3 regions of the Bacillus sp. ISL-77 genome follow, and region 1 is predicted to be linked to each of the others. Evidence: riboswitches for the same ligand, from Rfam matches in the RefSeq annotation. Region 1 holds a riboswitch; each other region holds the start of a gene.

The links. Region 1 has a riboswitch for S-adenosylmethionine ahead of J7E77_RS13490 (methionine biosynthesis PLP-dependent protein). Riboswitches for the same ligand answer to the same signal wherever they lie in the genome.
Region 2: it holds a riboswitch for S-adenosylmethionine, as region 1 does, so the genes downstream of both, metK (methionine adenosyltransferase) here and J7E77_RS13490 (methionine biosynthesis PLP-dependent protein) in region 1, are expected to answer to the same signal.
Region 3: it holds a riboswitch for S-adenosylmethionine, as region 1 does, so the genes downstream of both, mtnW (2,3-diketo-5-methylthiopentyl-1-phosphate enolase) here and J7E77_RS13490 (methionine biosynthesis PLP-dependent protein) in region 1, are expected to answer to the same signal.

Annotation. Positions count from the first base shown of each region.
Region 1 is NZ_JAGGQY010000034.1:46,616-56,539, forward strand. It holds gene J7E77_RS13480 (bifunctional homocysteine S-methyltransferase/methylenetetrahydrofolate reductase) at 1-1,449, opposite strand, end outside; gene metC (cystathionine beta-lyase) at 1,446-2,639, opposite strand; gene J7E77_RS13490 (methionine biosynthesis PLP-dependent protein) at 2,639-3,751, opposite strand; SAM riboswitch class I at 3,833-3,947, opposite strand; gene J7E77_RS13495 (asparagine synthase-related protein) at 4,352-6,289, shown strand; gene J7E77_RS13500 (paeninodin family lasso peptide) at 6,306-6,431, shown strand; gene J7E77_RS13505 (phosphoenolpyruvate carboxykinase (ATP)) at 6,534-7,469, shown strand; gene J7E77_RS13510 (lasso peptide biosynthesis PqqD family chaperone) at 7,466-7,768, shown strand; gene J7E77_RS13515 (lasso peptide biosynthesis B2 protein) at 7,793-8,254, shown strand; gene J7E77_RS13520 (nucleotidyltransferase domain-containing protein) at 8,267-9,457, shown strand; gene J7E77_RS13525 (ABC transporter ATP-binding protein) at 9,461-9,924, shown strand, end outside.
Region 2 is NZ_JAGGQY010000104.1:18,588-28,511, reverse strand. It holds gene J7E77_RS30110 (ABC transporter permease) at 1-424, opposite strand, end outside; gene J7E77_RS30105 (ABC transporter ATP-binding protein) at 405-1,181, opposite strand; gene J7E77_RS30100 (ABC transporter substrate-binding protein) at 1,202-2,167, opposite strand; gene J7E77_RS30095 (alpha/beta hydrolase family protein) at 2,342-3,136, shown strand; gene J7E77_RS30090 (DUF2584 domain-containing protein) at 3,174-3,416, shown strand; gene pckA (phosphoenolpyruvate carboxykinase (ATP)) at 3,460-5,046, opposite strand; SAM riboswitch class I at 5,294-5,433, shown strand; gene metK (methionine adenosyltransferase) at 5,634-6,833, shown strand; gene asnB (asparagine synthase (glutamine-hydrolyzing)) at 7,149-9,053, shown strand; gene J7E77_RS30070 (gamma carbonic anhydrase) at 9,290-9,802, opposite strand.
Region 3 is NZ_JAGGQY010000032.1:43,270-53,193, reverse strand. It holds gene J7E77_RS12415 (carbon-nitrogen family hydrolase) at 1-387, opposite strand, end outside; gene J7E77_RS12410 (pyridoxal phosphate-dependent aminotransferase) at 506-1,681, shown strand; SAM riboswitch class I at 1,765-1,873, shown strand; gene mtnW (2,3-diketo-5-methylthiopentyl-1-phosphate enolase) at 1,945-3,156, shown strand; gene J7E77_RS12400 (2-hydroxy-3-keto-5-methylthiopentenyl-1-phosphate phosphatase) at 3,153-3,827, shown strand; gene J7E77_RS12395 (methylthioribulose 1-phosphate dehydratase) at 3,821-4,450, shown strand; gene J7E77_RS12390 (1,2-dihydroxy-3-keto-5-methylthiopentene dioxygenase) at 4,481-5,014, shown strand; gene J7E77_RS12385 (aspartyl-phosphate phosphatase Spo0E family protein) at 5,286-5,528, shown strand; gene J7E77_RS12380 (ZIP family metal transporter) at 5,588-6,322, opposite strand; gene J7E77_RS12375 (electron transfer flavoprotein subunit beta/FixA family protein) at 6,717-7,541, shown strand; gene J7E77_RS12370 (electron transfer flavoprotein subunit alpha/FixB family protein) at 7,576-8,607, shown strand; gene J7E77_RS12365 (FAD-dependent oxidoreductase) at 8,600-9,895, shown strand; gene J7E77_RS12360 (ferredoxin family protein) at 9,895-9,924, shown strand, end outside.

The DNA.
Region 1 (9,924 bases):
AAGTCTCTTCACGGCTTTCTCCAGTGAGCGGACATTGGGATTAAAGGCTGCCGCAATGCTAAAGTCTGTCTTTTGCCCCAGATCTTTCCCTGAAAAAGACAATCCTTCATTCAACTGCTTAATCATTTGAATAAGTTCAAAGGAGGACACATCGTAAACAGATGATGCACCTGGAAAATCGCCAACTCTTGCAGGATCACCGGTAATGGCAAGAACATCATTCATCCCAAGTGTATGCAGACCCATTAAATGCGATTGCAAGCCGATAATATTGCGGTCACGGCACGCAATATGAATGAGTGGCCGCATTCCTAAGTCCTGTTTCACTAAATAGCCAAGCGATTCGTTGGAAATTCGGACCGTTGCTAGTGAATTATCAGCAAGGGTAATCGAATCGATTCCCGCTTCTTTTAAGGCTTTAGCTCCTTGGAAAAACTTTGTTGTATCTAGTTTTCTAGGTGGATCTAATTCAACGATAACTGATGGTCTCTCTTTCACGAGTTCCTGCAGGGGAGTAAACTCCCTTTTTGGCGCAAGAGATTCAACGATTATCTTCTTTGGTTTTAATTTTACTATTTTTTCAGTGACTGGAACACTGTTTTTTAGTTCAGAAGCATATGCTCTAATATGGTCAGGAGTGGTTCCGCAGCATCCGCCAAGTAACCGTACACCTTGATTACGGAAAGCTTTTGCTGAATTTTGGAAATAATTGGCATCTCCTTCATAATGAAACTTTCCGTCCGTATAGGCAGGGAGACTGGCATTTGGGTAGGCAGATAGAAAAGCATGTGCTGGTAATTCAATCTGTTCTAACGCTAATAGCATATGATGGGGGCCAAGACGGCAATTTAGCCCGACCACATCGGCTCCCAGGCCTTCAAGTCTTTTTAAGGCGTCATTGACAGGAGTTCGATCCTGCATAAGCCCGGGCTCTTGATGGGAGACCTGCGCAATAATCGGCAGCTTTGTTTCCTTTCTAGCAATCGTTAGAACGGTTTCAAGCTCTTCAAAATCGTAAAAGGTTTCAAGCAATAAGCCATCCACTCCTTCAAGAAGGAGGCAATATAATTGTTCCCGGAAGCTTCGCTTTAATTCTTCTATAGAAATGGAATCCGGCTTAATTCCTCGATTTCCACCAATAGTTCCAAGGACGTACGTATCGTTTTGGGCAGCTGCCTTTTTGGCAATAGAGACGGCTGCACTGTTAATTTCCTTTACAGAATCCTCCAAACCATACCTCTGCAGCTTTAAATAGTTTGCCGCATAAGTATTGGTCTGAATCACGTCAGCACCTGCATCAATATAGGCTTTATGGATAGTTTGGATGTGTCCGGGCTGGGAAAGATTCAATTCCTCCAAACAACTGTCCTTACCAAAGGAATACAATAGAGTGCCCATTGCTCCATCAGCAATTAAGATTTGATTTTTTAATTTATCTAAAAAACTCATGATGATTCTCCTTGATGTAATACCAATTGTGTTTTGCGAACGTGCTCTAGTGCCTGTGAAAAATCCTTCATTAAATCATCAGGATTTTCAAGTCCGACCGATAATCGAACCAGACTATTTGTAATCCCGCGCTTCTCTCGCTCTTCTTGAGGCATGGCTGCATGGGACATTTTTGCTGGATAGGATAGAATCGATTCTACCGCTCCGAGACTGACAGCAAATACAGGGATTTTTACATTGGCAAGAAAGGTGCGAAGTGCATCTTCATTAGCCAATTCAAACGATAAGACCGCTCCTGGACCAGCTGCTTGCGCTTTCTGAATTTGATATTGTGGGTGACTTTCCAACCCTGGGTAATGAACCTTTTCAACAAGCGGATGAGCATCTAAAAATTCCGCTAGTTTAATAGCCGATTTTTGTGATTGTTCCAGTCGGACGTGCAGCGTTTTGATCCCTCTTAAAACGAGCCATGCATCTTGAACACCCAAAATCGCCCCAAACCCATTTTGCAAGAAACCTAATCTTTTCGCCAAGTTTTCGTCTTTGACGACAGCAAGTCCGGCAACAACATCACTATGGCCCGATAAAAATTTCGTCGCGCTATGGAGCACGACATCGGCACCTAACTCCAATGGCCTTTGGTGGGAAGGGGTAAGGAATGTGTTATCGACAAATGTTAACGCGCCCGTTTCCTTAGCTAAATTGCTAATTGCCTTAATGTCAGTCACTTTCATTAATGGATTCGATGGTGTTTCCACATAAAACGCTTTTGTATTTGCCTGAATGGCTTGTTTTACTTCATTTAAATTCGTCATATCGACGAAGGTATGTTCAATTCCGAGCCGCGTAAGAACCTCTGTGACCATTCGAAACGTACCACCATAGACATCTTCCGTAATGACAATATGATCCCCGGCAGAAAGCAGGAGAAATGCCGTCGAAATGGCGGCCATGCCGGATGCAAAGGCAAATCCTTTTATCCCGCCCTCGAGTTCCGCAATCACATCTTCAAGTGCTTCCCTTGTCGGATTTAAACTACGGCCATAATCGTATTTGCCAAACTGATCGAAATCAGATTGATGGAAAGTGGATGCATGTTGAATGGGTACACTAACTGCTCCAGTTGTGGGATCAATTTTATGCTTATTATGAAGGAGCCTGGTTTCAAAGGTATACTCTTCGTGTGCCATTATGCAATCACTCCTTCTTGAACATGGGCAAAAGCTTTTTGCAAATCTTCAATTATATCTTGTGAATCCTCAATTCCAACGGAAAAACGTAATAAACGATTGCAGACACCTGCTTGAATTCGAATTTCTTCTGGAATATCGGCATGAGTTTGTGTTGCCGGATAGGTAATAAAACTTTCTGTACCACCTAAACTTTCCGCAAAACTGATCAGCCCTAACCCTTGTAAAAATGGATTAACCCATTTTTCTTCCTTTATTCTAAATGAAACCATTCCACCACGTCCTGGGTAGAGCACATCTGTAACTGCACCATGCTTGGAAAGAAATTCAACGATATTCTTTGCATTTTTTTCATGTCTCTCCATTCGAAGGGACAATGTTTTCATTCCGCGCATTAATAGCCAAGAATCGAATGGACTTAAAACCGCTCCGGCACCGTTATGATGAAAGGCCAATGCTTCACAAAGTTCTTTTCCTTTTGCGACTACTAGACCAGCAAGGACATCATTATGACCTCCTAAGTATTTCGTTGCACTGTGGATAACAATATCGGCGCCAAGGGTTATCGGCTGCTGTAACAGTGGAGTATAGAAAGTGTTATCCACGATTAATAATAATCCGTGCTGTTTGGCAATTTTTGAAACTGCCGCAATATCAGATTCCTGCATAAGCGGATTGGTTGGTGTTTCTAAGAAAATAGCTTTTGTTTGCGGGGTAATTTTCTTTTCAATCTCTTCCGGACAACAGGTATTCACATATTGAGTAGTTAAGCCCCATTTTTTATAGCCCTTTTCTAATAGACGGTAGGTACCTCCATACAAATCTTCACTAACGATCCATTCGTCACCAGATTCAAATAGAGCAAGGATAAGTTGAATAGCAGCCATACCAGAACTGCATGCAAATCCCTGATCAGCACTCTCTAAATCAGCGATTGTTTTCTCAAGGAGCTGGCGTGTTGGATTTCCTGTGCGTGTATAGTCAAATCCAGTTGATTGTCCAATTCCCTCATGCCGGAAGGCTGTTGAGAAGTATACAGGAGGATTTACGGTTCCAGTTGTTGTTTCACTGCGATTTCCAATTTGGGCAAGTTTCGTTTCAATTTTGTACATTATGCACACTCCTCGTTTTATATAAATAAAAAAAGTCTTCTATAAGAAGAAGACTTTTGTCAGATTACACATTTGTCATTCTTCTTATCTCGCAAATTAGCGAATAATTTGCAGGACTTAGCACCTTTTCAATAGCGAGCCATTGATGGTTGCTGAGGTGTCGCAGGGCCATTCCCTCAACCTCTCTTGATAAGAAAGTAATATTTAGATTATTTATAAAATTTACTACAATTCCATGGGAGTGTCAATTACTTTTTATAAATCCATATAATAATGTTGAAATTAGAGTTAAATATCGGATCATTAAAATATAATCTTCCTTTATGAAAAATAGTTGACACTGATAGTATGAGGCTATATTATAAGTTTATCGGATGTTCGTAATAAAGAACTTATATGGAATATTATATAGGTAATAAGTTATAAGATTAATTAGATTTTAGACTATTTAACTTAAAAAATAATTCAAAAATTAGGGACTTTTGATTCGAATGAATTTCCCTGAACTTAAGTATGGTCTAAGTGTTCTTTTTAATGAACTAATAAAAAACTTTAAAGTAATAGATAATATGAAATTTGTTAGCCTGGCAGGAGGAAATGATGAGCGCGATAGCCGGAATTTATCATTTAAACGATGAACCTATCAATCTAGAGCACGGAAATCGAATAATGAAAGAACTAGAAAAATATCCGGCTGATGATATTCAAACTTGGCATAGTGACAAAGTCTTCCTTGGTTGCCATGCACAGTGGATTACACCTGAGTCAGTAGGTGAAAAACTTCCTTATTATGATTATGAACGAAAGTTAGCGATAACCGCCGATGCGATTATAGATAATAGGGTCGAATTATTTGAAAAATTACAAATTGATAATAGAAAGAGAAAAAATATCACTGATAGCGAATTAATTTTACTTTCTTATTATAAATGGGGAGAAGAATCACCTAAGTATTTGGTTGGTGATTTTGCCTTTATGATTTGGGATGAAAGAAAGCAGCAGCTTTTTGGGGCTAGGGATTTTTCAGGAAATAGGACACTCTATTTTCATCATAATCATCAAAGGTTTGCATTTAGCACAGTTATTCACCCATTGTTGAAATTGTCCTATATAGAGAAAAAACTAAATGAGAATTGGATAGCAGAGTTTTTGGCCAATCCAGGTATGTTCGAATCTGTAGATCCTTCTTCAACAGTTTTTCAGGATATCCAGCAAATCCCTCCGTCTCATTCTATAAAAATGGTAAAGGGAAAATTAAATATTTCAAGATATTGTAAGTTGCCTGAAGGAGAAAAATTGCAATTAAAGTCAAACTTTGAATATGAAGAGGCTTTTAAAGACATTTTTCAGAGGGCTGTAAATGATCGTATTCGTACCTTTCATAAAGTAGGAGCCCATCTAAGCGGTGGTTTAGATTCAGGATCAGTTGCAAGCTTTGCAGCTAATTCTCTAGGCAAAAAGAATAAAAAATTATACACCTATAGTTATGTTCCTTTACAAGGTTTTGAGGATTGGACACCAAAAAGCAGGGTTGCAAATGAAAGGCCTTTTATTGAATCAACTGTTAATTATGTAGGTAATATAGAGGCGGAGTATTTAGATTTTGATGGAGAGAGTCCTTTTTCAGTAATAGATAAATGGCTTGATACCCTTGAGACCCCGTATAAATTCTTTGAAAATAGCTTCTGGCTAAAAGGGATTTATGAAAGAGCCCATGAAAAAGGGATTGGGGTATTATTAAACGGACAAAGAGGAAATTGGACTGTTTCTTGGGGACCAGCCTTAGAATACCAGGCTATGCTTTTAAAAAGGTTACATTTAATTCGGTGTTTCCAAGAAATAAACCTTTATAGTAAAAATCTTGGAGTAAAGAAGTCAAGAGTGATGTCGGTGGTCGCCAAAAAGACTTTTCCTTATATATATCAACGAATCTCTTCAGAAAATCCATACGCTTTTCCAATGTTAATAAACCCTGATTTTGGTAAGAAAATGAGTGTATTTGATAAATTGCAGGAGCATGAAATTGATGTTACCGGTACTGCAAATCCAAATTGGTATAAAGTCAGGGAACAACAATTTGAAAAGCTCTATTATTGGAATATTACAGGAACCTATGGGGCTAAATTTTCTTTGCCTTACTCAGTTTGGGATCGTGACCCGACAAATGATCTTCGTGTTGTTCGTTTTTGTCTCTCTGTTCCAGAGGAACAATATGTCCAAAATGGCTTAGATAGAGCTCTTATTAGAAGGTCAACCAAAAACTTATTACCAGATAGTGTTAGGCTTAATTTACGAACCCGCGGTGCACAGGGGGCTGATGGAATCCTCCGTATGGCTTCGCAGTGGGATACTTTTATTGCAGAGCTTGACAAGATGCTAAATGATTCAATAGTTTCTAAATATCTAAATATACCATTATTAAAGGATATAATAGCAAAATTCAGAGAGGTACCATCACTAGAAAATATTTATGATCCACAATTTAAAGTCTTAATGCGCAGCTTAATTTTTTACAGATTTATAAAAAGATTTACTTGAAAGGAGGTGACAAGATATGAAGAAAGAATGGAACGCTCCAGTGTTAGAAGTACTTAATGTTAACATGACAATGGCTGGCCCAGGACACAGACTTCCTGATGCAATACAACCAGATCCAGATGATCCGGTAAAGTATAGCTAATTTCTGAATTTAAAAGAGGTTTGGATTTTTACTGCCCTTATACAATAAAAACTGTATAAGGGCTTTTAAAAATCTAATTTGTCAACATTTGGAGTGAAAAATATGATTACAACACTAAATACCTTAATGTATAAGGGTTTTGGGCTAAACATTTTAAGTGAAATTTACCTACCTGAATTACCTAGAATAAGTGAAAGTATTCATAAGGTAGAAATAGTTATAGAAATTGATGATTTAAGTAAACAGTGGTCCGAAATAGATACGATAGCACAGAAAAGATTTGTAGTAAAAGAAAATAAAGTAATGTTTGAAGTACCAAATACAGCTATATTTTCTATACAAGAAGGTAAAAAGATTTCTGTATCACCAATGGTAGGCGTTGAAGAGGATAAAATCCGTCTTTACATCCTTGGCACTTGTATGGGGGCAATATTGATTCAGAGAAAATTACTACCATTACATGGGAGTGCAGTAGCGATTAATGGGAAGGCGTATGCTTTTGTAGGCGATTCAGGTGCTGGTAAATCTACACTTGCAGCAGCGTTAATAAAGGAAGGGTATCAACTTTTAAGTGATGATGTAATTCCAGTTTATCTATCAAAAGACAATATTCCATATGTTGAACCATCCTATCCGCATCAAAAATTGTGGCAAGAAAGTTTAAATGAATTTGGAATAAGTTCATCGGGTTACCGTCCATTGTTTGATAGAGAAACAAAATATGCTATTCCGGTACATTCTGATTATTCAAGTGAAAGTCTACCTCTTGCAGGAGTTTATGAATTAGTTAAAACGGAAAGTAATCATGTTGAAATTAGGAGAATAGAGGGATTAGGGCGCTTTCAAACAATTTATCAGCATACATATCGGAATTTTTTAATTCCTCGCCTGGAAATGCAAGAATGGCACTTTAAAGAATCTGCTAAAATCTTAAATCGAATAGAAATGTATCAATTAATGCGGCCTCATTCAGGTTTTACAGCACATAGCTTAGTTTCACTTGTTTTATCAACCATTAAAGAGGAGGAAAAAGTATGATTAGTACTCAAAAAATTTCATTGAATTCTAAGGTTGTACAAACCGAAGGAAATGTAGTTAGTGATATGGATGGAGAAAAAGTAATGTTAAGCATAGAAAGTGGTAATTATTATAATTTAGGTGAATTAGGTGGGGAAATATGGGATTTAATTAGGACACCAATAGAAATTAACAAATTGGTTGATACCTTATTATTAACGTACGAAGTAGAAAAGGAAATATGTGAACAGCATGTTTTATCCTATATTGAACAATTAAGTCGTGAGGGCCTCATTCAGGTTATCAATCTTGGAGAATAGAATATTACTAGGAGGAGGATAGTAATGTCACTTTTCCGAAAGATTAAGACATTCATTTTTTTAGATAATATAAAAAAAATTTTGTTCGTAGAGGCATTTGTTTTCTTAGCCTGGGCTCGTATCCTTAAATCTATGCAGTTTTCCAAGATAGCACCTTTATTAGGTAAACATATGGATGAAACATCATTTGAACATAAAGCTTCAGATCAAATGATATTAAGGAATGTATCGGATGCAATTTATATAACGAGCAATTATACATTTTGGGAAAGTAAATGTTTAGTCAAGGCGATTGCGGGAATGAAGATGCTCCAAAGAAGGAAAATTGAGAGTACACTCTATTTAGGTACAGCAAAAGATGAAAAAGGAATCATGATTGCGCATGCGTGGCTTAGGAGTGGGGCATTGTATATTACTGGTGCTGAAGAAATGAGGAGATTTACCATTGTTGGAAAATTCGCAAAACGGTTAAGCGACAATCGATAAGAGGGGAATACCGTGGAAAAAATAATGAATGAAAAACTAAAGAAATTTCCTAGAGAATTAAAACTACTACTCTCCATTATGAAAAAAGGAGATGATGTCATCGATTTTAATAATAAGGATTTTGAGGGTATCGAATGGGATAAGTTCATCCAACTATCTAAACATCATCGAGTTTTTCCTCTCATTTATAAAAGAATGAAAGATTTAGAGGGGAATTTTATTCCGACTTCCGTTCTCCAAGAGTTATTCCTCATCTATCAAAAAAACATTTTTCAAATGCTTCACCTAAGCGGAGAAACAGAAAAAATATCAAAATTATTTTCTAGTAATCAAATCCGTACCCTTTTTTTAAAAGGACCCGTTCTTGCTGCTGATCTATATGGTGATATTTCTTTACGTACATCTGCTGATTTGGATGTTTTAATCCCAATCGAAAACCTGGACCAGGCTGAAGAAATTCTCATAAATGAAGGTTACAAAAAAGATGAGTATATCTTAACCGTATTAAATGACTGGAAGTGGAGGCATCACCATATAACATTTTTTCACACTCAGAAAAAGATTAAGGTGGAAATCCATTGGAGACTTAATCCAGGACCCGCTAAAGAACCGAAATTTGATGATTTATGGAAAAGGAAAAGAGTAAGTTCATTGACAAGCCAGCCTATGTATACTTTGGGACTAGAAGACTTATTTGTATTCCTTGTTTCACACGGAGCACGTCATGGGTGGTCCAGACTTCGTTGGTTAGATGATATTAAACAAATTACGGAATCAAAAATTAATTGGACTAAAACTATTAATTTACTTAAAAGGTATCATTATGACGATGTAGGCGGCCAGGCACTTTTTTTGGCTTTTCATCTGCTTAATGCCAAGGTACCTAAGGAAATGAATAACATTATAAATAGAAAACGAACAAAGCAGCTTGGACTAGACGCTTTTTTTTATATAAAGCAGATGGTTAATCTTCATACAGACCCGGTACCGGAAGAGGTATCTGCATATCATAAACGGCATTTATTTTCTTTAATGTCTACTAAACAGAAATTTTTCTTTATATTAAGTTTTTTATACCCATATCCAGAAGATGCAGAATTTTTACCCTTACCCAAAGTTCTTCATTTTTTATATTTTCCATTGCGCCCGATTATTCTCCTACTAAGAAAAATAAAGATTCGTTCAGAAACTAGGAGGGCATAACAAGTGAATCACGTTTTTTACTTTATAAAAAGAATATATTCATATTCTGGCAAGATCCTTTATTTAAATCTGTTTGGAATGGGATTAGCAAGTTTTCTTGAAGGAATCGGGATTTTGTTATTGGTTCCAATGATAAGTTATAGCGGAATTATAAATGTTGATTTTGGAGGATTTAAATTTTTAGAATTCCTAAATTTCTTACAAGACTTCCCTAAACTTCAAGCACTAGTTTTTATTTTGGGATTTTTTATTTCATTGGTAATATGTCAAAATCTAATTCAGCGAAATTTAGCTATTAGAAATGTCAAAATCACTCAAGGGTTTATCCGTCAATTAAGATTGGAGACATATAGCCTCCTATTAAAAACAAATTGGGAATTCTATACAAAGGAAAGGAAAGCAGATCTCATAAACGTAATGACAATGGAACTTGCACGTGTCTCAGGCGGTATTATCCAATTTTTATT
Region 2 (9,924 bases), on a different contig from region 1:
ATGAATACCCAGGACCTAGCGCCACAATCAAAATGGGCCCTAATGCGACTTTCGGCATGGCATTTAAAATAACAAGATAAGGATCAAGCACCCTTGAAATCATCGGTGACCACCAGAGGATAGTAGCTAATATCGTACCCAGTAGTGTGCCTAGAATAAATCCTAGGACGGTTTCCGTTAAGGTTACGCCAATATTGCTAACTAAAGTTCCATCCTGAATTTTTTCCAGGAGTAAATTCCATATCTTTGAGGGAGAACTGAAAAGAAGCGGGTCAATCCATTGTTTTTGACTAAACAATTCCCAACTAGAGAAAAAGACGATAAAAATGATCGCCTGATAAAATCCGACCCATCTTTTTTCAACCTGCAGTGATTGAATATAGTTTTTATGGAGGAGTTCCAGCTTATTCTTTTTCTCGCTCAAGAGACTCCAACTCCCTCCATATGGTTTGAAAGATACTTGAATATGCCTCATGATTTCTTGCTTCAAATGGGGATATATTTCTTAGTTCCTCCGGCATCGTAAATGTTTTATAGATTCTCCCAGGACTTGGTGAAAGCAGAAAAACGCGATCGCTCATGGCAATAGCCTCACCAATATCGTGAGTAACGAGAATAGCTGTTTTTCCAAATTTATCTAATGTTTGTGATACTAAATCCTCCAATTTAAGCTTAGTTTGATAATCGAGAGCGGAAAAAGGCTCATCAAGCATAAGCAGTTTTGGTTCTGTGGCAAGCGTCCGGACGAGAGCCACCCGCTGCCTCATACCCCCTGATAACTGCCTAGGAAGCTGTTTTTCCACCCCGTTTAATCCGATTTGGCTTAACAGGTCAAGGGCAGCCAATCTTGTTTTTTGGTTCAACTGCTTTGATAACTTCAAACCGATCAGGATATTCTCTTCAATCGTTTTCCAAGGGAACAAATAATCTTGTTGGAGCATATAACCGATTTGGTTTTTTGCGGTAGTTACCGGCTTTTTTTCTAACAAGACAGTACCTTGCGTTGGTTTAAGCAAACTAGAAATAATGGAAAGCAGAGTCGTCTTACCACAACCGCTGGGGCCGAGGAGGGAGACAAACTCGCCCTCCTCCACTGTTAATGAAATATCGGAGAGGGCCGTGGTGGCAGAGGCTTTAGTAAAATAGGTGTGATGAATATTTTGAACGGTCAAAAAGCTCATAAGAACGGCCTCCCTTTCCTTTATTCTTTTATTATCTTGTCAGCGATCTCTGTATTTACAAGTGTTTGATGATCTACTTCTTTTGGCAGTACTCCTGCTTCGTTCATGATGTTTTGTAGATTGTTCCACTCCTCTTGGTCAAGGATAGGATCTGTTGCAAAAGATCCTTGGTTTTTATAACGCTCAACAACAGTGGTCATAATTTCTAAATCTGTATCTGGAAAAAACGGTTCCACCGCTTTTGCAATTTCCTCAGCATTGTGCGACTCTACCCATTGTTGAGCTTTGTAAATTGCTCGTGTGAACTTTTCAATCGTTCCCTTATTTTCTTTCATATAGCTTTCCTTGGACATAAACGTAGTATATGGTACGTGGCCAGACTCTTTACCGAAGGAAGCAACGATATGACCTTTTCCTTCTTTTTCAAAAATACTTGCCGTTGGCTCAAATAATTGCACAAATTCGCCCGTTCCAGAAGCAAAGGCGTTGGCAATATTGGCGAAATCAATGTTCTGGATTAAGTTCAAATCCTTTTGAGGATCAATTCCATGCTTTTTTAAAACAAATTCACCGACCATCTGTGGCATGCCGCCTTTACGTTGCCCTAAGAAGGTTTTTCCTTTTAAGAGGTCCCATGAAAAATTATCAATCTTTTCTCTAGCAACGAGGAAAGTACCATCGGTCTGGGTTAATTGTGCAAAATTGATGACGGGGTCGTTTGCTCCTTGGGCATAAACGTAAATCGATGTTTCTGAACCAACTAGGGCAACGTCGGCCCCCCCAGAAATCAGAGTGGTCATGGTTTTGTCGCCGCCGGGTGTTGTTGTTAGCGTGACGTCTAAACCTTCAGCTTTGAAAAATCCTTTGGCTAGGGCAACATACTGCGGGGCATAGAAAATGGACCGGGTAACTTCAGCGATTCGAACTTTCTCAAGTTTCTTTGTTTCATTTTTTGTGGAGCTATTACAAGCGACAAGTGAAAACATAAGTATAGTGATGAGCAGAAAGGAGAAACTGAACTTTAACGATTTTTTCATGAAGCGAGCCTCCTTATTTATCATAAAAAATCTGGGCTAATTGCCTAAGATATCGTATGAAGAGGAGAAAAATGTGTGAATGCCTAGAGAGAATAAATTTTATAAAAAAGGGAAGTTTTGCTGATGAGCCAATACAATGATGGAAAGATTGTTGATATCACGCGCTTTCCTTCTCCAAATCCCAATATTGAATTAAAAGTAATCACTTACCTTTCCAATGGATTACGAGTGAAAGGCATGCTTGCGCAACCGATTGGGGAAGGTGAGTATGATGGATTCCTTTATTTACGCGGCGGCATTAAAAATGTTGGTAAAGTTCGACCAGCAAGGATTGCCCAGTTCGCAGCTGAGGGTTTTGTTGTTTTTGCGCCTTATTATCGTGGAAATCAAGGTGGGGAAGGCAATGAGGATTTTGCCGGGGACGACAGGGAAGACGCCTTTTCCGCCTTTTTGCTGTTAAAATCTATGCCCAGAGTACGTGAAATACATATATTTGGGTTCTCGCGGGGTGGTGTAATGGCGCTTTTGACAGGAATTGAATTCCCTGAGACCGCGTCTGTTGTCAGCTGGGGCGGGGTCAGTGATATGTCCCTCACCTATTTGGAACGTAAAGATTTACGGAGAATGATGAAGAGGGTCATTGGCGGAACCCCTCAGAAATTTCCGGAACGGTATCAAGACAGGACCCCTCTTTATCAAATAGAAAAGATCAAAGCCCCTGTCCTGATTATCCATGGTGCTAAAGACGGAAATGTTTCGGTGGAGCACGCGTATCGTCTTGAAAGAAGGCTGAGGTTAGTAGAAAAACCAGTCGAAGCATGGTATTTTAACGAATTTACACATTACTTCCCACCAGCATTAAATAGAAAAGTCGTGAATGATTTAACGAAGTGGATGAAAAGTCACCGTAAAAGATGATAATATATAGGTATTACAAGTAGAGGAGCGGATGTTTGTGGGTATGCCTCTTGAGTTAAATACGATGATTGTAACTAAAGGTAGAGAAAAACGAGTGGAGGAAAACGTCTTTTTGCTAGAAAAAGAAGGGTACAGACTTTATCCAATTGAGATTCCGATTGATGTAAGAAAAACAATCGATAGTGATTCAAGTGGTACCGCATTGATAAAAAAAGTCGAGTTGCAAAATAACAGCACGACCATAACCTATCAATTAATATCATTAAATTCGACTAACTAATGAGATTAGAAAGCCCATATCGAATCGATATGGGCTTTCGATATTATGCTATTGGTCCGCCTTTTTCTTCAATATCACGTGAAACATTAGTGAACTTTTTAAAGTTTTCGCGGAACTTTGCGGCTAATTCCTTTGCTTTCTTTTCATATGCCTGCGAATCCGACCAAGTTTTAATCGGCTGTAGGACTTCGTCTGGTACACCTGCAATATGGAGCGGGATATTTAATCCAAAGATCGCGTCCTTGACAGTCTCCACATGGTTTAATTCTCCCTCAAGAGCGGCTTCAACCATAGCGCGCGTGTAGGAAAGTTTCATTCGATTACCGACCCCATATTCGCCGCCGGTCCAGCCAGTATTGACAAGAAAAACATTGGCATTGTGCTCAAGTATTTTTTCACCGAGCATTTCTGCGTAACGAGTCGCAGGCAGCGGCAGGAATGGAGCACCAAAGCAAGTGGAGAAGGTAGCTTGTGGTGACGTTATTCCACGCTCTGTTCCGGCTAGTTTTGAGGTGTAGCCACTTAAAAAGTGATACATTGCTTGTTCCTTTGTTAATTTTGAAATTGGAGGCAAGACACCGAATGCATCAGCGGTTAAAAAGACAATCGTATTTGGATGGCCAGCGATACTTGGTTGAACAATATTATCAATTGCGTCAATCGGATAAGCGGCACGTGTATTTTCGGTCAACGTTCCATCATCATAATCAGAGATTCTTGATTCCTGATTCAATGTTACATTTTCTAGGACAGTTCCAAAGCGGATGGCATCAAAGATTTGCGGCTCCTTTTCACGAGAAAGATTGATACATTTTGCGTAGCAGCCCCCCTCGATATTAAAGACACCATTGGAGGACCAACCGTGCTCATCATCACCAATTAATCGACGATTGGAATCCGCTGATAAGGTTGTTTTGCCAGTTCCAGACAAGCCAAAGAATAAAGCTACATCGCCTTCAATCCCAACATTGGCAGAACAGTGCATCGAAAAAATATTGTTTTCAGGCAGTAAATAATTCATTACAGAAAAAATCGACTTTTTCATTTCCCCTGCGTATTCTGTACCACCTATTAAAACAATTCTTTTTTCAAAAGAAATCATAATAAAAGCTTCCGAGTTGGTACCATCGATAGCCGGATCTGCCTTGAAATTAGGTGCAGAAATAACGGTAAATCCAGCATCATGGGCAAGTAGTTCATCATCCGACGGGCGAATAAATAACTGGTGTACAAATAAATTTTGCCAAGCTAATTCATTTACCACTTGGATGGATAAACGTGATTTTTTATCAGCACCCGCAAATCCTTTAAAAACAAAAATCTCATTTTTCTGTTGTAAATAATTAATGACCTTTTGATAAAGCTTTGTAAAAACCGGCTCTGAAATTGGTTGATTGGTAGTTCCCCATTCAATTTTGTCTTTAGTTGAATCTTCTAAAACAATGAATTTATCCTGTGGAGACCGGCCAGTATACTTTCCAGTAGCGACACTAATTGCTCCCGTAGAAGTTAATGCTCCTTCATGACGGGTTAAGACTTTCTCAACTAATTGAGGAACAGATAATTGCACATGAACATGACTTTCATTTAACAATTGATTTAATTCATTAGGAGTATCAACAGAATTCATTTAATGAGACCTTCCTTTATTTCGTTTTTAGGTTGTTAATAATATAAAAAGTATAACACATTAGCTGAATTGATGTATCCTATTTAACTGGATTTATATATTATAAAACTTTAATTGAAGATATAAAAAAAATTTATAAAAGATACTAACATATTTCGTATATTTCCCATTTTGTTGAAAAACATTTCTTAAAAAATTCATTGACATTGTTGGGCAGTGTGATATTATTCTAATTTGAACGGATACTCTCTTATCCTGAGCTGGTGGAGGGACAGGCCCAATGAAACCCAGCAACCTGCAGTATGAAAAGATTGACCACTTAAAAGGTCCTTTTCAGGATGCGAAGGTGCTAATCTGACGCAAGGCTTTGACCTTGAACGATAAGAGCGAAAGGCCCGGAACAACCTTTCCTCTCTGGTAAGGTTTTTTGTTTTGTATAAGTCCTTTATGAAAAGAGTCTCTAATAAAAATCCTTTGTTTATTACATACTAAGGGAATGAGTACCGTATCAAATTCTCGATGTTTAAGGAAGTATTCCTGTAACCTTCCTAAAACCTCGATTATCTCATATTATAGGAGGAATTCAGATGTCAACAAAACGTCGTTTGTTCACTTCTGAATCAGTTACTGAGGGTCATCCTGATAAGATCTGTGACCAAATTTCTGATTCCATTTTAGATGCTATTTTAGCAAGGGATGCTAATGCCCGGGTTGCGGCTGAAACTTCAGTAACAACAGGACTAGTGCTAGTAGCAGGAGAAATCACCACATCTACCTACGTGGATATTCCAAAAATTGTTCGTGAAACGATTAAAAACATCGGCTACAATCGCGCGAAATTCGGTTTTGACTCAGAAACCTGTGCTGTTTTAACATCTATTGATGAACAGTCTCCAGATATCGCGATGGGTGTTGACCAAGCTTTGGAAGCGCGTGAAGGTCAAATGTCTGATGAACAAATCGAAGCAATAGGTGCAGGGGACCAAGGTTTAATGTTTGGTTTTGCTTGTAATGAAACAAAAGAGCTTATGCCTCTTCCCATTTCACTAGCGCACAAACTTGCTCGCCGTTTAACAGAAGTACGTAAAGATAAGGTTCTTGATTACTTACGTCCAGACGGAAAAACACAAGTAACGGTTGAATATGATGAGAACGATAAACCAGTACGCATTGATACGATTGTTATTTCCACTCAACACAATCCTGAAGTTGAGTTAGAGCAAATTCAACGTAACTTGAAGGAATATGTTATTAATCCGGTAGTTCCAAAAGAATTAATCGATGAAAAGACAAAATACTTTATTAATCCAACCGGCCGTTTCGTTATTGGCGGACCACAAGGGGATGCTGGCTTAACAGGTCGTAAAATCATCGTTGATACGTATGGTGGATATGCTCGCCATGGCGGTGGTGCCTTCTCTGGTAAGGATCCTACAAAAGTGGACCGTTCAGCTGCCTACGCAGCACGTTATGTTGCCAAAAATATCGTTGCTGCTGGCCTTGCTGATAAGGTAGAAGTTCAACTTGCCTATGCAATTGGAGTTGCTAGACCCGTTTCGATTGCAGTTGATACGTTTGGTACAGGTAAATTGAGCGAAGACGTGTTAGTTGACCTAGTAAGTGAAAACTTCGACCTTCGCCCTGCAGGTATCATTAATATGTTGGATCTTCGTCGCCCAATTTATCAACAAACAGCAGCTTATGGTCACTTTGGCCGTACAGATGTGGATCTTCCTTGGGAGCGCACAGATAAAGTAGAAACATTACGCCAACAAGCAAATCTATAAATAGAAAAGCAGAAGCGCCTTGGCGCTGGAGCTAGACAATACAAAGGGAGTTACATACTACATGTAACTCCTGTTTTTATTCGTACGTCTATTTACCTGTACAGTAACAAATAATTGAAAAAATGAAGTGTTTAAGCAGGTCTAAAGAAGTGAAAAATGATGATATTAAATTTGCCTATTGTTCACAGTGCAAATTTTATAAAAAAAGTGGTAGTATTAGAGAGTATGTTTTTCTGTCTAGCTCCAGCGCAAGGCGTTTGCGCTTTGGAGCAATACGTCCTTTTAAAGGATATTTAGAATGAGGTGAAGTACATAATGTGTGGTTTTATCGGTTGTGTACACGACAAAACACAAAACTATAGTGATGAGCAAAAACAACAATTTAAAAATATGAACGATATTATAACTCATCGCGGGCCGGATGATGATGGTTTTTATTATGATGATCATATCCAATTTGGGTTCCGCCGTTTAAGTATCATTGATATTGAGAGTGGTCATCAACCGCTTACGTATGAAAATGAACGCTACTGGATTATCTTTAATGGTGAAGTTTATAACTATGTAGAACTGCGCGAGGAACTATTGAGCGAAGGATTAACCTTTTCAACTAGCTCCGATACCGAAGTTATTATTGCACTCTACAGCCATTTGAAGGAAAAAGCCGTCGAAAAACTACGTGGAATGTTCTCCTTTGTCATCTGGGATAAACAAGAACAAACTCTTTATGGGGCGCGTGATCCGTTCGGGATTAAACCGTTTTTTTATTTTGAAGATGGTGAAAGAACATTTTTTGCCTCTGAGAAAAAGAGTATTCTATTGGGGCTCGAAAATGATGTTCTTAACTATGATTCCTTGCAGCATTATTTGACCTACCAATTTGTTCCTGAACCAACCACCATGTCTGATGGTATTAAGAAATTAGAGCCAGGTCATTTTTTTACCAAAAAGATTGGCTCACCAATGGAAATCAAAAGATATTGGAAAGCACACTTTAAACCAGTTCACAAATCAGAACCTGATTTTATCAAGGAAATTAAAGATGTCCTGTTCGATTCTGTAAAAATGCACATGCGCAGTGATGTTCCAGTAGGCTCATTCCTTTCTGGCGGGATTGATTCTTCGATTATTGCATCGATTGCAAAAGAATATCACCCTGCGATTAAAACCTTTTCGGTAGGTTTTGAGCATAATGGATTCAGTGAAATTGATGTCGCAAAAGAGACAGCTGAAAAGCTTGGTGTCGAAAATATCAGCTATGTGATTTCACCGCAGGAATATATGAATGAAATTCCAAAAATCATGTGGCATATGGATGATCCGCTGGCAGACCCTGCTTGTGTCCCGCTTTATTTTGTTGCCCGTGAAGCGAGAAAACACGTAACCGTTGTTCTTTCAGGTGAAGGTGCGGATGAATTATTTGGCGGCTACAATATTTATCACGAGCCGCAATCATTAGAGGTGTTTAATAAAATTCCGAAAGCAGGAAAAGTGCTTTTAAAAGGGATCGCGGGTATGATGCCTGAGGGAATGAGAGGAAAAAGCTTTATCGAACGCGGTGTTACTCCAATGGAAGAACGTTACATTGGTAATGCGAAAATGTTTACCGAAGAAGAAAAGCGCGAACTACTAAATGTCTATCGTGAGGGATTAGATTACACTGATATAACGAAGCCGCTTTACGCTGAATCGCGTGGTTATGATCCTGTGGACCGGATGCAGTATATTGATATCCATACATGGATGCGCGGCGATATTTTGCTGAAGGCCGATAAAATGACGATGGCTCATTCCTTAGAACTTCGTGTGCCATTCCTTGATAAAGCGGTCTTCGAAGTGGCATCAAAAATTCCGACCAGCCTGAAAACAGTGCATGGAACGACGAAGTATATCTTACGTAAAGCAGCCGAAGGTGTTGTACCTGCCCATGTACTTGATCGGAAGAAACTGGGGTTCCCTGTACCAATCCGTCATTGGTTAAAGGATGAAATGAACGAATGGGCGAAGAAGATCATCCGCGAAAGCAACACGGATCATTTGATCAATAAATCATATGTGCTTCAATTGCTTGAAGACCATTGCCAAGGTAAAGCCGATAACAGCAGGAAGATTTGGACTGTGCTGATGTTCATGGTATGGCATCAAGTATATGTTGAAGATGTCTATTCCTTTCAACGTGATTACGCACTAGAAAAGGCCCTGCAAACATCGAAAAATTAATCGTAAAAGCACCCAAATTTCTTGGGTGCTTTTGCTTTTTCTCTATTACAATTGCCAAGTTGATTTCCGCTCCAGGTGCTTCGCTTTCCGCGGGCGGTTCGGGGAGCCTCCTCGGCGCTAAGCGCCTGCGGGGTCTCCCCTGCCCCGTCCTCCCGCAGGAGTCTTCGCACCTTCCGCTCCAACCAACTTGGCAATAAAATCAACAATGACCTTTAACACAGCCTATTTTTTAAGAATTATGATTGGATCGACTTATAATATTGTCCCTTTTCTGCATATTCTGTAGAGATTCTTACCATATCTTTTATGTCTTCTGGTGTTAATTCTCTAATAACTTTTGCCGGTCTGCCAAATGCTAAGGTATTAGGGGGGATTTTTTTCCCTTGCGGAACCAGACTGCCGGCTCCAATAAAAGCACCCTCGCCGATTTCAGCATTATCAAGAATGATGGAACCCATTCCTATTAACGCTTTTTTTCGAATGATACAACTGTGTAGAATAACCTGATGACCAATCGTTACTTCATCTTCTAAAATTAGCGGGTTATTGGGGCTTTGGTGTAAGATAGAATTATCTTGTATATTTACTTTCTTACCAATAATGGTTGGGGCTACGTCCCCTCTGATAACGGTGTTAAACCAAACACTTGATTCATCGCCAATCTCAACATCACCGGTAATCGTCACATAGTCGGCAATATAAGCAGTATCAGCTATGCGGGGATACTTCCCTTTAAATGGATAAATCATTATTCTCGCTCCTTTTGCATGATGATTCTATTTTATCGGAAGTATGAAGTGATTCACAAAAAATTTTTCTTTTTTATTAAAAAAGGACTAAAGATAGTTTGAAATTTTTCCAACAATAGGTA
Region 3 (9,924 bases), on a different contig from region 1:
GGCGCCAGGCTCTAAGAAAACATGCTCATTCATGAGTTTAAAAAGATGTAGTTTACTATACTGGTGTACAAGCGTGCCATCTTTATTGATGATGAGGAGAGTATTTTTTACTCCTGTTTCTTCACGGTTCGCAACTGAGCCGCCAACGAAATGAACCTGATTTTGTTGTGCTGCTTTTCTGAGAAATTCAATCGTTTGTACTGCTTTTGGGTCTGCAATTTCATTCAGGCGCGTCAAGTCATATCCCGTTGTCCATAGTTCCGGAAGGACAATGATATCGGGTTGTTCAGTCAGTGCATTTTCAATGAGTCTTTCGGCAGTTTGGTAGTTTTTATTGGGATCACCGAAGACGATATCCATTTGCAGACATGAAATTTTTAATTTCACGAATCTTCACCTCGTTTGAAATTTCGGAATTTTTTCTTTACAAGCCGTTATAAAAGTTATATCATTTGTGACTAGAATTTCACAATGATTCTTATAAAAAATTAAGCAGGTGAGAACAATGAAGCAATTTCCTCCATCAGAATTATTAACTAGTCTTCCGAAGCAATTTTTTGCTTCACTTGTTAAAAAAGTAGGGGAATATATTTCACAAGGGTTTGATGTGATTAATTTAGGGCAAGGCAACCCTGATCAGCCAACGCCTTCTCATATTGTTAAAAAACTTCAAGATGCAGCAGCGAATCCATTAAATCATAAATATTCTCCTTTTCAGGGACATCGTTATTTAAAACAGGCTGCCGCTGATTTTTATTTAAGAGAATATGGAGTGACCATTGATCCGGATAAAGAAGTGGCGATTTTGTTTGGGGGTAAAGCAGGACTTGTCGAAATTCCTCAATGCATATTAAATCCGGGGGATACCATCCTTGTACCTGACCCCGGTTACCCGGATTATTGGTCTGGGGTTGCTCTTGCAAAAGCTGAAATGGTTACGATGCCGTTACGAGAGGAAAATAACTTTCTACCGGATTATTGCGAACTGGATAAGTCTGTTTTATCAAAAGCAAAGTTAATGTTCCTCAATTATCCTAATAATCCAACAGGAGCTACAGCTACTCATGAATTATTTAATGAGACTATTAAGCTAGCTAGAGATCATGATATTTGTGTTGTTCATGATTTTGCCTATGGTGCTATTGGTTTCGATGGTGAAAAACCAATAAGTTTTATGCAGGTTGAAGGGGCTAAAGAGGTTGGGATAGAGATATATACTTTATCAAAAACCTTTAATATGGCAGGCTGGCGTGTTGGTTTTGCTGTTGGGAATGAGAGTGTGATTTCTAGCATTGAACTTTTACAGGACCATCTTTATGTTAGTTTATTTGGAGCTGTACAAGAGGCAGCGGCTGAGGCTTTAATGGGCCCTCAGGATTGTGTACGGGAACTAAACGATCTTTATGAGCGAAGACGTAATGTATTGATTGATGGGCTTCGTTCATTGGGATGGAAGGTCACCGCGCCAAAGGGTTCCTTTTTCGCGTGGCTCAAAGTTCCTGAGGGCAAAACATCTGAGGAATTTGCTAACATTTTACTCGAACAAGCACATATCATGGTTGCACCGGGAATTGGCTTTGGAGAATTTGGAGAAGGATATGTCCGTGTTGGGTTATTAACATCAGAACAACGATTAGCCGAAGCTGTTGAAAGAATTAGTCGTTTGGAAATATTCTGTTAAATCGATTGACATTTTATATTTTTCTTGAGATAATGCAAATTAAAGTTAAACAACATTAAAAACTTTATAAAATACGAATCGTTTTCTTATCAAGAGCAGGCGGAGGGAAAAGCCCGATGAAGCCCGGCAACCGACTTAAACCAGTTTTAGGCACGGTGCTAATTCTTGCAGCAACAAGCTGATAGATGAGAAGATGTTAGTTTGCGGCTAACCTCTTCTTTGTTGAAGAGGTTTTTATGTTTTTTGAAAGGACGTGTTTTTGAATGTCTAAAATAATTGCTACATATTTACTGCATGATGAAAAAAAACCAACCAAAAAGGCTGAAGAGATTGCACTTGGATTAACTGTAGGTTCATGGACGAACTTGCCTGAACTAGAGCAAAGCCAATTACGCAAGCATAAAGGCAGTGTGGTATCAGTTGAAACGATACCTGCAGAAAAAGGTGACCAATCTTTAATCCGCATAGCCTATCCAGCGATTAATTTTTCTAATGACCTGCCTGCTATTTTAACAACCGTTTTCGGTAAGCTTTCATTAGATGGAAAAATAAAATTACTAGATTTGCAGTTTGATGATGGATTAAAGAGTCAGTTCCCTGGCCCAAGGTTTGGAATTGAAGGTCTTCGGAAGAAATTAAACGTTTATAATAGACCGCTTTTAATGAGTATCTTTAAAGGAGTGCTCGGTAAAGATCTCGCATTTTTAGTTGAGCAATTAAAGCAACAAGCCCTTGGTGGTGTAGATTTTGTGAAGGATGATGAAATCCTTTTTGAAAATGAGCTGACACCATTTGAAAAAAGAATTGTCGAAGGAAAAAAGGCATTGCAAGAAGTATTTGACCAAACAGGACATCGAACTTTGTATGCAGTTAACCTAACGGGTAGAACATCGCAGCTGAAGGAAAAAGCAAGGAAGGCTGCAGAGCTTGGAGCGGACCTCTTACTGTTTAATGTGTTTTCCTATGGCATAGACGTCCTGCAGGAATTAAGAGAAGACGATGAAATTGCCTTACCGCTTATGGCACATCCTGCAGTTAGTGGTGCTTTTACATCATCTCCAGTTTATGGATTATCCCATTCATTATTGCTTGGAAAGTTGCTTCGTTATGCTGGTGCTGATTTATCGTTGTTCCCATCCCCATATGGAACCCTGGCGTTAGAGAAGACGAAAGCACTGTCGATTGCAAGTGAGTTAACCGTAGAAGATGCCTTTAAAAAGTCATTCCCAGTTCCATCAGCGGGAATTCATCCAGGCTTGGTTCCTTTATTAATTCGTGACTTCGGTAATGATTCTGTCATTAATGCAGGCGGAGGGGTCCATGGCCATCCAGAGGGTGCACGCGGAGGGGGCCTTGCGTTCCGTCAAGCGATTGATACCAATCTTAAAGGAAAGTTATTAGCCGAAGGTGCAAAACAGCATCCTGAGCTCCATACGGCACTAAAACTATGGGGTAATGCAGAGGTGACCGTATGACAAAACCAGTGATTTTTTGTGATTTTGACGGAACGGTAACTGAAAGTGATAACATCATTAGCATGATGGAAAAGTTTGCTCCTCAAGGGTGGGAACGGATCAAAGATCAAATCCTCTCACGTGAGATTTCGATCAATGAGGGAGTTGGGAAACTATTCTCCTTATTACCAAGTAGGTTAAAGGATGAACTGACTGAGTTTGCGATTGAAAATGCAAAGATTCGCCCAGGATTTGGAGAGTTTGTTGAATTTGCGCGTGCAAAAGGTATTCCATTTTATATTGTTAGTGGCGGTATTGACTTCTTTGTTTATCCAATCTTGGAGAAATATGGTCCATTTGATGGAGTTTATTGCAATGAATCGGATTTTACAGACGAGAGAATAAAAATTCTATGGCCGAATGAATGTGATTCATTATGTAACAATGATTGCGGATGTTGTAAACCAAGTATTATTCGTAAATTAAACACTCAGGAAAACCGTTTCAAAATTGTTATTGGAGATTCGGTAACCGATCTCGAGGCAGCAAAACATGCGGACTTTGTGTTAGCAAGAGATTTACTTCAGGAAAAATGTGTGGAATGGGGAATCAATCATCAAGGATTTACTTCCTTTTTCGATTGTATCGAGGAGATTAACAAAATAATTGAGGTGGATGAACTAACATGCTAAATGAAAGATGGAACGAATTAGCCGATGTAAAGGATGAGTTAGCTGAGCGTGATTGGTTTATGGGTACTAGCGGTAACCTGGCGATTAAAGTAAGTAATCATCCGCTTCAATTTTTAGTAACAGCAAGTGGAAAGGATAAACGGAAGCGAACAGATGAAGATTTTTTACTCGTTGATGAATTTGGCCGTGCAGTTGAAGAAACACATTTAAAGCCCTCAGCAGAGACACTTCTTCATGTCGAAATTTACCGTCGAACCAATGCTGGCTGCAGTCTCCATGTGCATACGATTGATAATAATGTGATCTCAGAAGTTTATGGTGATAATGGTGAGGTCACATTTAAAGGCCAAGAGTTGATCAAGGCTTTTGATAAGTGGGAAGAGGACGCAGTCTTAACAATACCAATCATTCGGAATGATGCCCATATCCCGACACTTGCCAATAAGTTTTCTGAACATGTTTCAGGAGATACTGGAGCTATCTTGATTCGCAACCATGGAATAACGGTATGGGGGAGAAATGCCTTTGAGGCTAAAAAAATCCTTGAAGCGTCAGAGTTTTTATTCCGCTACCAATTACGCTTACTAGAGCATAAACCATATCAATTGTTTAAACTAGTGTAAAAAATATTAAAAATGAGAGGATGATGAAGAATGGCATATATTACTTTTCAAACCAGAGAAGAGCAAATTCATGAACAAGAAGAGGTTGCAAGCTTTCTGGAGTCGCAGGAAGTTATTTATGAAAATTGGGATATTAGTAAGCTTCCCGCTGAACTAGTAGAAAAGTATCTTTTAAGCGATGAAGAAAAGGCAGAAATTCTAGCTGCATTTGAAGGCGAAATCGCAGATATTTCTGCTAGACGTGGCTACAAAGCGAAAGATGTCATTTCTTTATCAGAAAATACTCCAAATTTGGATGTATTACTGACAAACTTTAAAAATGAGCATCATCATACAGATGATGAAGTTCGTTTCATAGTCAGCGGCCACGGTGTCTTTGTTATCCAAGGTAAAGATGGTGAGTTCTTTGAAGTACATCTCAATCCAGGAGACTTGATTTCTGTACCTGAAAATACAAGGCACTATTTTACCCTTGAAGAAGATCGGAAAGTGGTTGCTGTAAGGATTTTTGTTACCACCGAGGGATGGGTACCTATTTACGAAAAAGAAGAAGTAAATCAATAACAGATACTAAAACTGGCTGCAGATTATTGCAAGCCAGTTTTTTTATTATGTATATAAGTATGGTGAAATAGAATAAAGCGCTTGCAAACTAGATGAATTTTGTCGTAAAAACAAGAATTTATTTGAGGAATTTGTCGAAAAACGAAAGAAATAGAATGTTTTGTCTACTTTTGCGATTGTGTTTACTTTTATAAAAATTCTTGTCATAATTCATCAAGTAGTCTAATTTTTCGTTGTTTACAGTAATAGAGTAAGAGGTAGGGGGATAATTGTGTGCGAGTATAGTAATACCCATAATGAAATGATTGAAGAGATAAAGGCTAAAAGGGAATTAATGATAAATAGCGCCAATACACAGGGATTTACCAATGAGATGACAATAAAATATAGCCAGGAGCTAGATGAATTAATAAATGAGTATCAAAAAGTAATGGACCAAATCTCCAGGCCAAATGAAGAAATTAAATTTGCCTTTAAACAAATGATCATGATTTGGCCGAAGGTTTTAGTCTAATGATAATTATGTAAGAGAGTGATATTTTTTTTTGTTCAACCGATTAGTAAAATAATTACTTATGAAAAAATATCAATAATGTACACCATGACAAGCAACCCCAAGATAAACGCATAGGTGGATACCCGCTCGTTTCCGTCGCCATGGCTTTCAGGAATTAATTCTTTATAAATAATAAATAACATGGCACCAGCAGCAAATGATAGACCATAGGGGACTAGCCCTTGAACAAATGAGGTTAAAAAATACCCTAAAAAGGAAGTAATGATTTCAATGGCTCCAGTTAAGGTTGCAATAATGAAGGCCTTCAGTTTACTAATTCGCTGATTGATTAAAAATAATGCGACAAGTAGGCCTTCCGGCGCATTTTGAAACCCAATTGCTAAAGCAATTAAATTTCCAGTTTCCCCCTGTTCGGATGCATAGCTTACGCCAACTGACAATCCCTCAGGAATATTATGAAGGGTAATTGCAGATATAATTAACAACGCCTTCTCATCAAATTGAATTCCCTTTTTGTTATGCTGTAAGTCAATATGAGGGATATTTTTTTCCAAAAGAGTCAGCACCCATACTCCTAAACAAACTCCTACAAAAAGTGAACCAAAGCCTCCTGTTCTTAATGCCTCAGGGATCAACCCAATCGTAGCAGCTGCCATCATAATTCCTGCACTAAATGCTAATAAAACATCCTTCCAACGATGTGTAATGGAATGAGGAATAAATAGTATAATTAGTGCCCCTGCCCCCGTAGATAACGCCGAAAGAACACTTCCAAAAATAACTTCAGTCATCACACATCTCCTTTCTTGTCCAATTAATCCAAATCAAATATCTACAATATTAGACAGTAGCTGTGATTTTTATCATTGTTTATATCTTAATATTTCATATAGTTATATTAGTACTACTTTATCTAATATTCACATCACGATTAACTACATATCTTACCACAAACTGTAATAACTTCAACTTTTACAAACTACTACTTAGCTACTGCATAAGATTTTTAAGAATATTAAATGATCACTAGTTTTAGGTTAAATCGAGAAAGAAAAAAAGAAAACTATCACTGTTTGGTACTATGCTTGTGTTGCGATTCATATATCGTAAATAAAAGCATTTTTAAACCATAGGAAGCAAACGCTTTCAATAATCTCAGATCATATGGAGGAGGGAAAGTCCTACATGCATATTGTCGTATGTGTCAAACAAGTACCAGATACAAAAATTATTAAAATTAATCCTAAAACCAACACACTCGACCGTCGCAGTGCACCAGCCATCTTGAACCCTTACGATGCCCATGCAGTTCAGGAGGCCGTAAAAATTAGGGAAAAAACAGGAGGTACCATTTCCGTCTTATCAATGGGACCACCGCAAGCGACTGATATTATCAAGAAAAGTGTGGAAATAGGTGCTGATAAAGGATATTTAATTTCTGACCGTGCCTTTGCAGGGGCAGATACACTGGCAACTAGTTATGCGCTTTCGAAAGCTTTAGAAAAAATCAATAAGGAACACCCAGTTGACATGATTATTTGTGGGAAGCACGCGATTGATGGTGATACAGGACAAGTTGGACCTGGTATTGCAAGAAGAATGGATATCCCGCCAATAACTAATGTAATTGAAGTGCCTGAAGTCAATCAGAAAGAAAACACCGTTCTTATTAAACGGAAATTAACCAATGGCTATGAATTGATTCAATCCAATCTTCCATGTTTATTGACGGTTGAAAAAGAAATTAATGAGATCGACTATTCGCCAATGCCGAACATGATTAAAGCGGCAAGGTACGAACCAATTATTTGGGCAGTAAGTGACTTTGAAAATGTAGAACGGTCACAACTTGGACTAAAAGGTTCACCAACCATTGTTGGAAAAATGTTTACGCCACCACGTCCAGAAGGCGGGAAAAGACTAGAGGGTACTAGTGATGAACAGGTTAACCAGCTAATGGCGTTGTTGATGGAGAAAAAGGACCTGTTAACAATCCAATCATCTAAATAATAACGATTATCTTTTGTCATGGGGGGGAATATACATGAATCTAGACGATTATCGGGGAGTCTGGGTATTCATCGAACAAAACGATGGTAAAGTAGAAGGCGTTTCTCTAGAATTACTTGGTGCTGGAAGGAAACTAGCGGATAAATTACAAGTTCCTTTAGCGGGCTTTTTACTAGGCAATGAAGTAAAACCTTTAGCAAATAAAATTATTTCTTATGGTGCAGATATCGTATACTTGGTCGACCACCCTGTATTGAAGAATTACCGTACTGAATCATATATGAAGGGCGTAATGCTCCTCGCTGAAAAATATAAGCCAGAAATTATCCTTTATGGCGCAACACCAAACGGTAAAGATTTAGCTAGTGCCGTAGCAACAGATTTAAACACAGGATTAACTGCGGATACTACAATGCTTGATGTGGATGTTGATAATAGATTACTAGAAGCAAGCAGACCTGCCTTTGGCGGTAATATCATGGCGACAATCCTATGTAAAAAACATCGCCCGCAAATGGCAACCGTCAGACCAAAGGTAATGAAGGCACTAGAACCGGTATCAGGAAGAACAGGTAAGATTATTGAAGAAAAAATATCACTGCAAGAAGAAGACATGCGTACAAAAGTGTTACAAATTGTGAATGACGTAACAAAAAAGGTCAATCTAGCTGATGCACATGTAATCGTCTGTGGAGGAAAAGGAATGGGAGATGTGCAAAACTTCCAGCTCCTTTATGAATTTGCGGAAACGATTGGAGCGACTGTTGGAGGTACTCGTGATGTGGTTGAAGCAGGCTGGATGCCACACCATCTTCAAATTGGCCAAACTGGTGAAACAGTTACACCAAAAATTTATTTTGCTATTGCACTTTCTGGTGCAATTCAGCACGTTGTCGGCATGAAAAATTCTGATTTAATTATCGCTATAAACAAAGATCCAAATGCACCAATTTTTGATGTTGCCACATATGGAATCGTAGGAGATGCTATGGAAATTCTCCCAAAACTTATCGAGGAATTTAAGCAGCTTAGAACTGAAAAAGGTGGTGAAATAAGCTATGCATGAAAAATTTGATGTGATTGTCGTTGGAGCAGGTCCAGCAGGAAGTGCATGTGCCCTCACGTGTGCCAAAAATGGACTAAACGTTTTGCTTATTGAACGTGGAGAATACCCGGGAGCAAAAAACGTAATGGGCGGAGTATTGTACCGCAAACAAATGGAAGAATTAGTTCCTGAATTTTGGAAAGAAGCACCACTTGAGAGACCTGTCATTGAACAGCGCTTTTGGATGATGGATAAGGAATCTGTCGTTCAATTCGGCTATAAAGGTCTTGAATGGGGTATGGAACCATATAATAACTTTACAGTCCTTCGGGCTCAGTTTGACCAATGGTTTGCTAAAAAGGCAGTAGACGCTGGGGCATTACTTATTAATGAAACGGTAGTAACTGAATGTATCGTTGAAAATGGCAAGGTTGTCGGGGTTCGTACCGATCGTCCGAATGGAGAGGTATATGCGGATGTCGTGGTGCTTGCCGACGGTGTTAACTCTCTTCTTTCAAAACAGTTAGGCTTTCATAAAGAATTTCGTCCAGATGAAGTAGCCTTAACAGTAATGGAAGTTGTTAATTTACCAAAAGAAAAAATAAATGACCGTTTTAATTTGGAAGATAACCAGGGTTGTACAATTGAAATCTTTGGTGATTCAACAAAGGGTAATCTTGGAACCGCTTTTGTTTACACGAATAAAGAGAGCTTGAATATCGGAGTTGGTACAACACTGTCGAGCATGATAAAAGCGAAAATCAAGCCATATGAGCTTCTAGACTACTTAAAAACTCACCCCATGGTCAAGCCAATGCTTGCGGGTGGGGAATCTGCTGAGTATCTTGCTCATCTTATTCCTGAAGGTGGTTATCGTTCGGTACCGAAAGTAGCTGGTAATGGAGTTATTGTCGTCGGTGATGCAGCACAGCTAGTAAATGCCATTCATCGTGAAGGTTCGAACATGGCGATGTCATCAGGAAAGATGGCTGCTGAAGCCGTAGTTCAGGCACATAAAAGTGGGGACTTCAGTGAATCAAGCTTAAATAGCTACCGTGACGCGCTTAATAGTAGTTTCATAATGAAGGATTTAGAGAAGTACAAGGATGCTGCACATACGTTTGAGAAATACCCACAATACTTTAATGAATATGTTCCAATGATGAATAAAGCGATGAGCAAATTCTTTACAGTTGATGGGACTCCTAAGCGTGAAAAACAAAAACAAATAATGAAGAGTGTAACTGCGGAAAGAGGAACAATTAGAGTATTGCAAGATATCTATCGTGCTTGGAAGGCGGTGAAATAATGTCAACGAAGAATATCGAGGAAAAACAG